2 linked regions of the Spirulina major PCC 6313 genome follow. The protein of the gene in region 1 binds, or shares a complex with, the protein of each later gene. Links are inferred from orthologs where the notes say so. Each region holds a gene or a part of one and is shown on either strand. Other genes may lie near its edges.

The links. The genes of interacting proteins can lie anywhere in the genome.
Region 2: the proteins of carB (region 1) and carA are in contact, whole or in part, in a solved structure (PDB 1KEE), measured with the Escherichia coli proteins. The link is inferred for Spirulina major PCC 6313 from one-to-one orthologs.

What each region holds. Positions count from the first base shown.
Region 1 is NZ_KV878783.1:2,762,550-2,768,904, forward strand. Bases 1,262-5,015 are described here. They hold carB (carbamoyl-phosphate synthase large subunit), read left to right. Parts: upstream 1,262-1,572; coding sequence 1,573-4,815; downstream 4,816-5,015. Other genes in these bases: SPI6313_RS12140 (hypothetical protein), read right to left, coding at 4,938-5,015. Also shown: more of SPI6313_RS12140, read right to left, coding at 5,016-5,144; cyclic pyranopterin monophosphate synthase MoaC, read left to right, coding at 5,643-6,137; Asp-tRNA(Asn)/Glu-tRNA(Gln) amidotransferase subunit GatC, read left to right, coding at 6,191-6,355. UniProt on the Escherichia coli protein: Large subunit of the glutamine-dependent carbamoyl phosphate synthetase (CPSase).
Region 2 is NZ_KV878783.1:1,563,454-1,566,400, forward strand. It holds carA (glutamine-hydrolyzing carbamoyl-phosphate synthase small subunit), read left to right. Parts: upstream 1-873; coding sequence 874-2,022; downstream 2,023-2,947. Other genes in the region: SPI6313_RS06725 (aromatic ring-hydroxylating oxygenase subunit alpha), read right to left, coding at 1-687; SPI6313_RS06735 (STAS domain-containing protein), read left to right, coding at 2,173-2,517; SPI6313_RS06740 (Mini-ribonuclease 3), read left to right, coding at 2,526-2,947. UniProt on the Escherichia coli protein: Small subunit of the glutamine-dependent carbamoyl phosphate synthetase (CPSase).

The DNA.
Region 1 (6,355 bases):
GGCATATAAGTTGATAGCATTAATGTCCGTAATAAGAAATCCCACATAAAACTTGAATAATAATGAATTCTTTGTACCGAGCAATCCAAGCAAAGTTGAGGAAACTCAACCCTCAAAAACCCAGAGCTTGAGCTATTCCTGACCCTGATTGCATCGAAGATGGCGATCGCTGACCTGTTTCAACCCTTCTCAATATTCCATATTGCTTTTTCTGGCCCATGCAACAGCATTAGCCACGGACTCCTAAGCATCAAACAATGAATAACTTCGACTTGGAAGGCCCTACCGTGTTTCCGAATTCAGGTGTACTTTTGCGACACAATAATGTTTGTTTCTCAAAGTGGTATTGCCAAAATTCCAGCAGTGGTGTGAGGAAATAGCACACGATCACAGTTTAACCCCTTACATCCAGCGATCAAACGGCTCAATGTGGTAAGAATTTCAATGAAAAGCCAGTAAGTCAAGCGGAACTGATGGAGAGTCGCAAACAAATTGTGGTTGACGACATTGAATGGTGATTGAATTTACAGGGGGGGCTGACCCTTCAGAAACAATTGAGCAATCCTATCTTGAGCAGAGATTGATGACTCACGCTTCTATTTTAATGGTTTCAACCCGAAGATGAGCAGCCGGACGGGAAGCGATCGCCCGTTAAGCCCCACGTTTGGTAAGGATGCATCCTAGTTATGTCGCCGTTATGTCGCCCTCACCCTAAATCCCTCTCCCAAGCTGGGAGAGGCGATGCACTGAGTCTGCCGAAGTGGACTTTGAATCTGGCTCCCCTGCTTCCTTTTTGAGAGAAGGGGCTGGGGGATGAGGGCGATCGCTCGGTTGAATCTGCACCATTGAGATGTATAGCACTAGCCAGAGCGGTTAGGACCTTCAGAGACTCTAGAACCAGGGGATTAAGCCCCTTGCCTGTCCTAACGCACTTGTTGATTGCGATACCCCTTGTTGACACTCCCCGCGCTGAAGCGACAGGGATTCTTGGTTCATCGACCGGACTTAACTCAGCAGGATTGCTCCAACCCCGCCAGAGGTCTAATCTCCCCAAGCGGATAACGTCCCCTGTGCCCCACGGTAGTTAGTCCAAGGCGCAGCATACAAACCCGCTTCACTATCGACTCAGCCTGATGCCGATCCCAGACTAACCCGTTCACATGCAAGTCTTCCGAGGCGACCAAATCGTTAGATTGGATGACGCAGTGGGCAATCCGCCCACTCATTACGCTGCCTGCTTACCCTTAAATGCTTCCAGGCCTGTCGGTTTTTAGCCTTGTGATCGTTCCTGGACGTTTGAAATCCAAGATAGCAGCCTAACACGACTAAGCCCAAGGAGGGCGACTAACGTCGCTCGTGTCGTCTTTCATCCCCGCAATCAATTGACGGGCTTTCAGGCTCCCGCACTATTTTCGTAATCTTTGATACTGCAAGCATGGTCTGATCAACCCCCAACAGGCAAAAACATCAACGGAATGATCGCCGCTCGTGAAAAGATTCCGCAATCCGCCAATCACCCCGAATTCGTTGCTATAGAATGATTGGGATTTAAACACCTATGCTCTACGAACTATGCCTCGTCGCAGTGACCTAAAAAAAATTCTGCTACTGGGGGCTGGCCCCATCGTGATCGGGCAAGCCTGTGAATTTGACTACTCCGGAACCCAAGCCTGTAAAGCCCTCCGCCAAGAAGGCTACGAGGTGATTTTAGTCAATTCCAACCCCGCCACGATTATGACCGATCCCGAAACAGCGGATCGCACCTACATCGAACCCGTCACCCCGGAGATTGTCGCCAAGGTGATCGAAAAAGAACGCCCCGACGCGCTGCTCCCGACCATGGGGGGTCAAACGGCCCTCAATGTGGCCGTGACCTTGGCAAAAAATGGGGTTCTAGATCAGTATGGCGTGGAGTTGATCGGGGCGAAGTTGGAGGCGATCGAAAAAGCAGAAGATCGTCAACTCTTTAAAGAAGCCATGGCCAAAATTGGCGTGCCGGTCTGCCCGTCGGGGATTGTTAGCAATATGGATGAAGCTCGCACCATTGCAGCGGAAATTGGCAGCTATCCGCTGATTATTCGCCCGGCGTTCACCTTGGGGGGAACGGGCGGCGGCATCGCCTATAACCAGGAAGAATACGAAGAGATGGCCCAAGTTGGGATCGATGCCTCGCCTGTATCTCAGATTCTTGTGGAACAGTCGCTGCTGGGCTGGAAGGAGTACGAGCTTGAGGTGATGCGGGATCTGGCGGATAACGTGGTGATCATCTGTAGTATTGAGAACTTTGACCCGATGGGGGTACATACGGGGGATTCGATCACCGTGGCTCCGGCCCAAACCTTGACGGATAAGGAATATCAACGGCTGCGGGATGCGTCGCTGAAGATTATCCGAGAAATTGGGGTGGAAACGGGGGGATCGAATATTCAGTTTTCGGTGAATCCGTTAACGGGGGATTTCATTGTGATTGAGATGAACCCCAGGGTGTCGCGTTCTTCGGCGTTGGCCTCGAAGGCCACCGGGTTCCCGATCGCAAAATTCGCGGCGAAACTGGCCGTCGGCTACACCCTCAATGAAATTTCCAACGACATCACCAAGCAAACCCCCGCGTCCTTTGAGCCGACAATTGACTATGTGGTGACGAAGATTCCCCGCTTTACCTTTGAGAAGTTTCCCGGTTCGGAGCCGGTGCTGACGACCCAAATGAAGTCGGTTGGGGAAGCGATGGCGATCGGGCGGACGTTGCAGGAGTCGTTCCAGAAGGCGTTGCGATCGCTCGAAACCGGCCGCTATGGGTTTGGCTGCGATCGCAGTGAAGCCCTGCCCACCCTCTCCCAGGTGGCGGCTAACTTGCGCACCCCCAACCCCGATCGCATCTTTAGCATTTACCACGCGATGAAGCTGGGGATGTCCGTGGAAGAAATTCACGATCTTACTGCCATTGATGTTTGGTTCTTAGATAAGTTGGCGGATCTGTTGGTGACAGAACGGCTCTTGAAGCAAACGCCCCTGGCCGAAATTACAGCGGTGCAGATGCGCCAAATTAAACAAAAGGGGTTTAGCGATCGCCAAATCGCCTTCGCCACCAAAACCACCGAAGACGAAGTGCGCACCCATCGCAAAGCCCTTAACATCGTGCCCGTCTACAAAATGGTGGACACCTGCGCGGCGGAGTTTGAAGCCTTCACCCCCTACTACTATTCCACCTACGAACCCGACGAAAGCGAAGTCACCCCCTCGGACAAACCGAAGGTGATGATTCTCGGCGGCGGGCCCAACCGCATCGGTCAAGGGATCGAGTTTGACTATTGCTGTTGTCATGCGTCGTTCTCCCTCAGTGAGGCGGGCTTTGAGACGATCATGGTCAATTCCAACCCGGAAACGGTGTCCACGGACTACGACACGAGCGATCGCCTCTATTTTGAACCCCTCACCAAAGAGGATGTCCTCAACATTATCGAAGCCGAACAACCGGCCGGGGTGATTATTCAATTCGGTGGTCAAACCCCCCTGAAATTGGCTGTACCTCTGCAACAGTATCTCAACGATACCCCCGACTGCCCGACAAAAATCTGGGGAACCTCCCCCGATGCGATCGACACCGCCGAAGACCGCGAACGGTTTGAAAAAATCCTCCAAGAATTGGAGATTCTCCAGCCCCCCAACGGCCTCGCCCGCAGCTACGAGGAAGCCTTGGTGATTGCCAATCGCGTTACCTATCCCGTGGTGGTACGTCCTTCCTACGTTCTCGGCGGTCGGGCGATGGAGATTGTTTATTCTGATCCTGAACTGGAACGGTACATGACCTTTGCGGTGCAGGTGGAACCGGATCACCCGATTTTGATCGATAAATTCCTCGAAAATGCGGTGGAAGTGGATGTGGATGCGATCGCTGACAAAGACGGCAATGTCACCATCGGCGGCATCATGGAACATATCGAACAAGCCGGGATTCACTCCGGCGACTCCGCCTGTTCCCTCCCCTACACCACCCTCACCGATGCCGCCCTTGAGACGATCCGCACCTGGACGGTGAAACTCGCCAAAGCCCTCAACGTCATCGGCTTGATGAATATTCAATTTGCCGTCCAAGGCAACACTGTCTACATCCTCGAAGCCAACCCCCGCGCCTCCCGCACCGTGCCCTTCGTCTCGAAAGCGATCGGCGTGCCCTTGGCGAAAATGGCCTCGCTGGTGATGTCCGGGAAAACCTTAGCCGAATTGAATTTCACCCAGGAAATCATCCCTAAACATGTGGCCGTTAAAGAAGCGGTCTTACCCTTTAAAAAATTCCCCGGCTCCGATACCCTCCTGGGACCCGAAATGCGTTCTACTGGGGAGGTGATGGGCCTTGATACTCAATTCGGCACGGCCTACGCCAAGGCGGAACTGGGAGCCGGTGAGGTCTTGCCATTGACGGGGACGGTGTTTGTGTCAACGAGCGATCGCGACAAGCCCCTCGTTGTCCCTGTGGTGAAGGACTTTATCGAGTTGGGCTTTACGGTGATCGCCACGGTGGGAACCTACCAATTCCTGAAAGATAATGGCCTGGAGGCGGAATTGGTGCTGAAACTCCATGAAGGCCGCCCCCACGTTTTAGACGCAATCAAAAACGAACAAATTCACCTGATCGTTAACACCCCTTCGGGTCAAGAGGCCCGCGAAGATGGGATGCTGATTCGCCGCACCTGTTTGGCCTATCAAATCCCCTTGGTGACCACGATCGCCGGGGCGCGGGCTACCACTGCCGCGATCCGCTCCATGCAGCAGCAACCCCTAGAGGTGAAGGCGTTGCAAGACTACATCATGGGCTAGGCGATCGCGTTGGCTTGGCTCTGTCCCAAAACCTGGATGAAGCCAAGCCACCTTTCGCTGTCTTGGTGTTGAGGGGGTGAGCTTGATCCCAAAAAAGTCATGGGAACCAAGCGTTTAAACTCTCAGAGGGAAACTGATTTGACCGGTAGCAGACGCGATTGTTGACGAACATCTTGAACCATAATCGCCTGTTGAAGTCGGACAAAGGCTTGAATATCGTCACGACCGTATTTTGTGGCTTGCAGAAGATGACGGAGATGGTTCTCGTCTTCACAGCTTAGATATCCTGTTGCGATCGCATCATGCACTAAATTTTGAATTAAACCCATCACCCAGAACTCCAGTTTCAGGTTGTTTGATGATTACCCTATTCTCGAAGATATCTCTAGGAGAAAAATATTAAATTATGCACTCCTGACCAAAAATTTATCATTGTTGATGAATATTACGACCCATGCTCAACCTTACTCAATCTTTCGCAAATTCCCGTAAGGTAGTAGATGAAAACTCAATGTAGAGACAATTTCCATCGGATCATCAAATTCAGAATAGCGGCATTGAACAGCAGAGCATAGTATTGGAAAATACAAATTTTTCTCCCCTGCGCCATTGGGTTTTCGCGCCATAACCCTAAAACCCCGTCGGGTTAATTCCGACAGGGTTCTAGGGTTATTTTGAATCGATTAACGGGCGAGAAGGGATTCGAACCCCTGACACCGTGGTCCGTAGCCACGTGCTCTAGTCCACTGAGCTACACGCCCTTGGGTTGCTCGCATTTTGTGCGACAGTTATTAACTGTAGCATAGGCAAAATCCCAACGCAACCCAATGACTGAAAATACCTCCTCCCTCACCCATCTCAACGCGACCGGCGCAGCGCAAATGGTGGACGTATCCGATAAACCCGTGACCAAACGCACAGCGATCGCAGCGGGTCAAATTCGCATGACCGCCAACACCCTCACCGCCATCCTGGCCGGCAACAGCCCCAAAGGTGACGTGATCGCCACGGCCAAACTCGCCGGTATCATGGCCGCCAAACAAACCGCAAACCTGATCCCCCTCTGTCATCCCCTCCCCTTAAGCCAAATCACCGTCGAACTCACCCCCGATCACGACCTACCGGGCTACCAAATTCAGGCCACCGTCACCACCAAAGGCGAAACCGGCGTGGAAATGGAAGCGCTCACCGCCGTCTCCATCGCCGCCCTCACCCTCTACGACATGGCCAAAGCTCTAGAAAAATCGATGCAAATCGAGCAGATTCGGTTAATCTCTAAAACCGGAGGCAAATCCGGCGACTACGCCGCCCACCCCGCCTAAACGGATACCATGACGCGATACTATTGATCAACGGACATCCGCAGACTTTAACCATGGCCAAACTCGATCGCAGCGATGTACAAAAAGTGGCAGACCTCGCTCGGCTGCGCTTAACCGAAGCCGAAGAAATTGCCTTCACCACCCAACTCAGCAGCATCCTCGACTATTTTGAACAGTTGAGCAACCTCGACACCGAAAATGTCGAACCCACCACCCGC
Region 2 (2,947 bases), 1.2 Mb from region 1 along the record:
GACACTGGGGAGGCGGAAGGAAATTTCAGTTTCCGGGACACCGCCCAGCATCTGGTACACAAAGGTCATGATCCCCACCTTGTGGCGCACCATCGTGAAACCGAGGTGAGAGGCGACAAATTCGCGGGCTTCTTCGTGAAAATCATGGCCCGATCGCCACCACCAAGCGCGATGGACAAAGGGTGAATGGGCGGGGTCCATCAGACCCACGACGGCATGATCGAGGGCGCAGGGGTAGATCATTTTCAGGTGAAATTGGGGGGCGCGACCTTCAAACCCGGAGACGATCGCAATCTCGGCCGGATCGGCGAGGGTGCGATCGCCCATAAAAATCCACAGATTCCCCTGCACCTCCGCCACCGCGTAAGACTTCACCCCAAAGCGGTCTAAATTCAACTGCTGCCCCGTCACCAACGACGGAATATGGGTACAACTCCCCGCCGCATCAAACCGCCAACCGTGGTAACAGCACTCCACCTCCGCCCCATCAAACCGGCCACAACTGAGGGGAATCGCCCGATGGGGACAGAGATCCCGTAGGGCAAAAGCGTCCCCCGCCTGGGTACGTCCAAAGAGAATCGGCTCACCCAAGAGAGTTTTCGCCCGCATCTTACCCGGTTTGAGGGATTGGCTTGGCAGCGCAAAATACCAAAGGTTACGGAGAAATGAGGAATCGGCTTCGATCATTAGGTTTGCAAGATGAACAGAATTTAGAGAGGGAATGCCAGAATTCGCCCCCGTCGGGCAGTGGAGATTTAGACTATCCCATCCCACCAGCCGGATCAACACATTCTTAAAATTGTAGGATTGAATGCTCAATCCCTGAGGCAACCCCTGTAAAGTAGGTGATTGGCTGAGTTACCCGCAACATTTATGCCCATTTCCCCAGAAGTACCCGCATTGCTCGTCCTCGCTGACGGATCGATCTATCACGGCTTCTCCTTTGGCGCAACCGGGACTGCGATCGGCGAAGTCGTCTTCAACACCGGCATGACCGGCTACCAAGAAGTGCTCACCGACCCCAGTTATCGCGCCCAAATCATCACCTTTACCTATCCTGAACTGGGAAACACCGGGGTTAACGCCGAAGACGAAGAATCCGCAGGGCCCCAAATCCGCGCCGTCATCGCCCGCAACATCTGCCACCGCCCCAGCAATTGGCGTTCCACCCAATCCCTCCCCGACTACCTGAAGCAGTATAAAATTCCCGGTATCTACGGCATCGACACCCGCGCCCTCACCCGCCGCCTCCGCTCCGGTGGCGCGATGAATGGTGCGATTTCCACCGAAATCCTCGACCCGGAAGAACTCCTGCGCCAAGTCCAAGCCGCCCCCTCCATGGCCGGTCAAAACCTCGTGCGCGAAGTCACCACTTCCCAAGCGTATGAATGGAATACGTCCACGGACACCGTTTGGGAATTTAGCGACACGGCCCACAGTGGTGATGCGTCGCTAACCGTGGTGGCGTTGGATTTTGGGGTGAAGCGAAATATTTTGAACCGCCTTGCCAGCTATGGCTGTCGGGTGATTGTGGTGCCGGCCAGCACGCCGCCGGAGGACATTTTGAGCCATCATCCGGATGGTATTTTTCTCTCCAATGGCCCCGGTGATCCGTCAGCGGTGACGGAGGGGATCACCACGGTGACCGAACTCCTCAAGGCCCAAAAGCCGATGTTTGGGATTTGCATGGGGCATCAAATTATTGGCCTGTCCTTGGGGGCGGAAACTTTTAAGTTGAAGTTTGGCCATCGGGGGTTGAATCAACCCTGCGGCCTGGATCGCCAGGTGGAAATCACGAGCCAAAACCATGGCTTTGCGGTGACGGCTGATTCCCTAGGTGATGATGTGGAAGTGACCCATTTAAACCTGAATGATCAAACGGTGGCGGGGTTACGCCATAAAACACTGCCGATTTTCTCGGTGCAATATCACCCGGAAGCGAGTCCGGGGCCCCATGATGCGGACTATTTGTTTGAGCAGTTTGTGAAACTGATGCGGGAGCATCAGGCGGTTGCTGTTTAACGCAGGGGTTGAGATTTCGCCGGCTCGATGGGGCCCGCCTAGTCGGGCTTCGCCGTGGCCTGTTATACTGGCTAATCGACTAATCAACTTTATTCTGTCATTCGCACGCATAGGGAGGGTGGAACCATTCCTGAACAACTCAATTTAACCGTGAGCCTACGGGGCACACGCGAGGTCAAAGAAAACTGTCAGATTATTCGGCTGATCGGTCAGCTTGATGCGTTTTCAGAGCCTACATTTCAGAAAGTGTTAGGCAACTGTCTTGATACGGGCCCGAAGCATATTATTTTGGGGCTGTCCGCGATTGACTTTGTGGATAGTTCTGGGCTGGGGGCGTTGGTGCAGTTGGTGAAGAAGACGCAGACTGAGGGCGGTAGTGTCCAGTTGGTGACGAATGCGCGGGTGACGCAGACGGTGAAGCTGGTGCGTCTTGAAAAGTTCCTGGCGCTGCAACCGTCGGTGGAAGAGGCGATCGCTAGTCTTGCGAACCAATAACCCCCCCGATGCTTGTGGGTGAACCACGCCAACCCCCCCCAACGATTCGTCATTGGGCACAGGAGCGCCTCAGTTCTCTGTCGCCGTTACCCCGTTCCCTTGGTCAAGTGGAGCAACTGTCTCCGACGGCCCTTGCCTATATCGGGGATGGGGTCTACGAACTTTTTATTCGGACAACCTATCTGCTGCCACCCCAGCGGATCGCCACCTACCATCGGCAGGTGGTGTCTCAGGTACGTGCTGAGCAGCAGGCTGCGCACCTGGATCACCTGATCCCCCACCTCACCGCCCCGGAACAGGAGATCCTGCGTCGTGGTCGTAATGCAGCGACTCGCCCGCCGCAGCGTCTTGATCCGAGGATTTATCAGCAGGCGAGTAGTTTGGAGACGTTGATCGGTTATTTATACCTAACTGATCCGCCTCGTCTCAG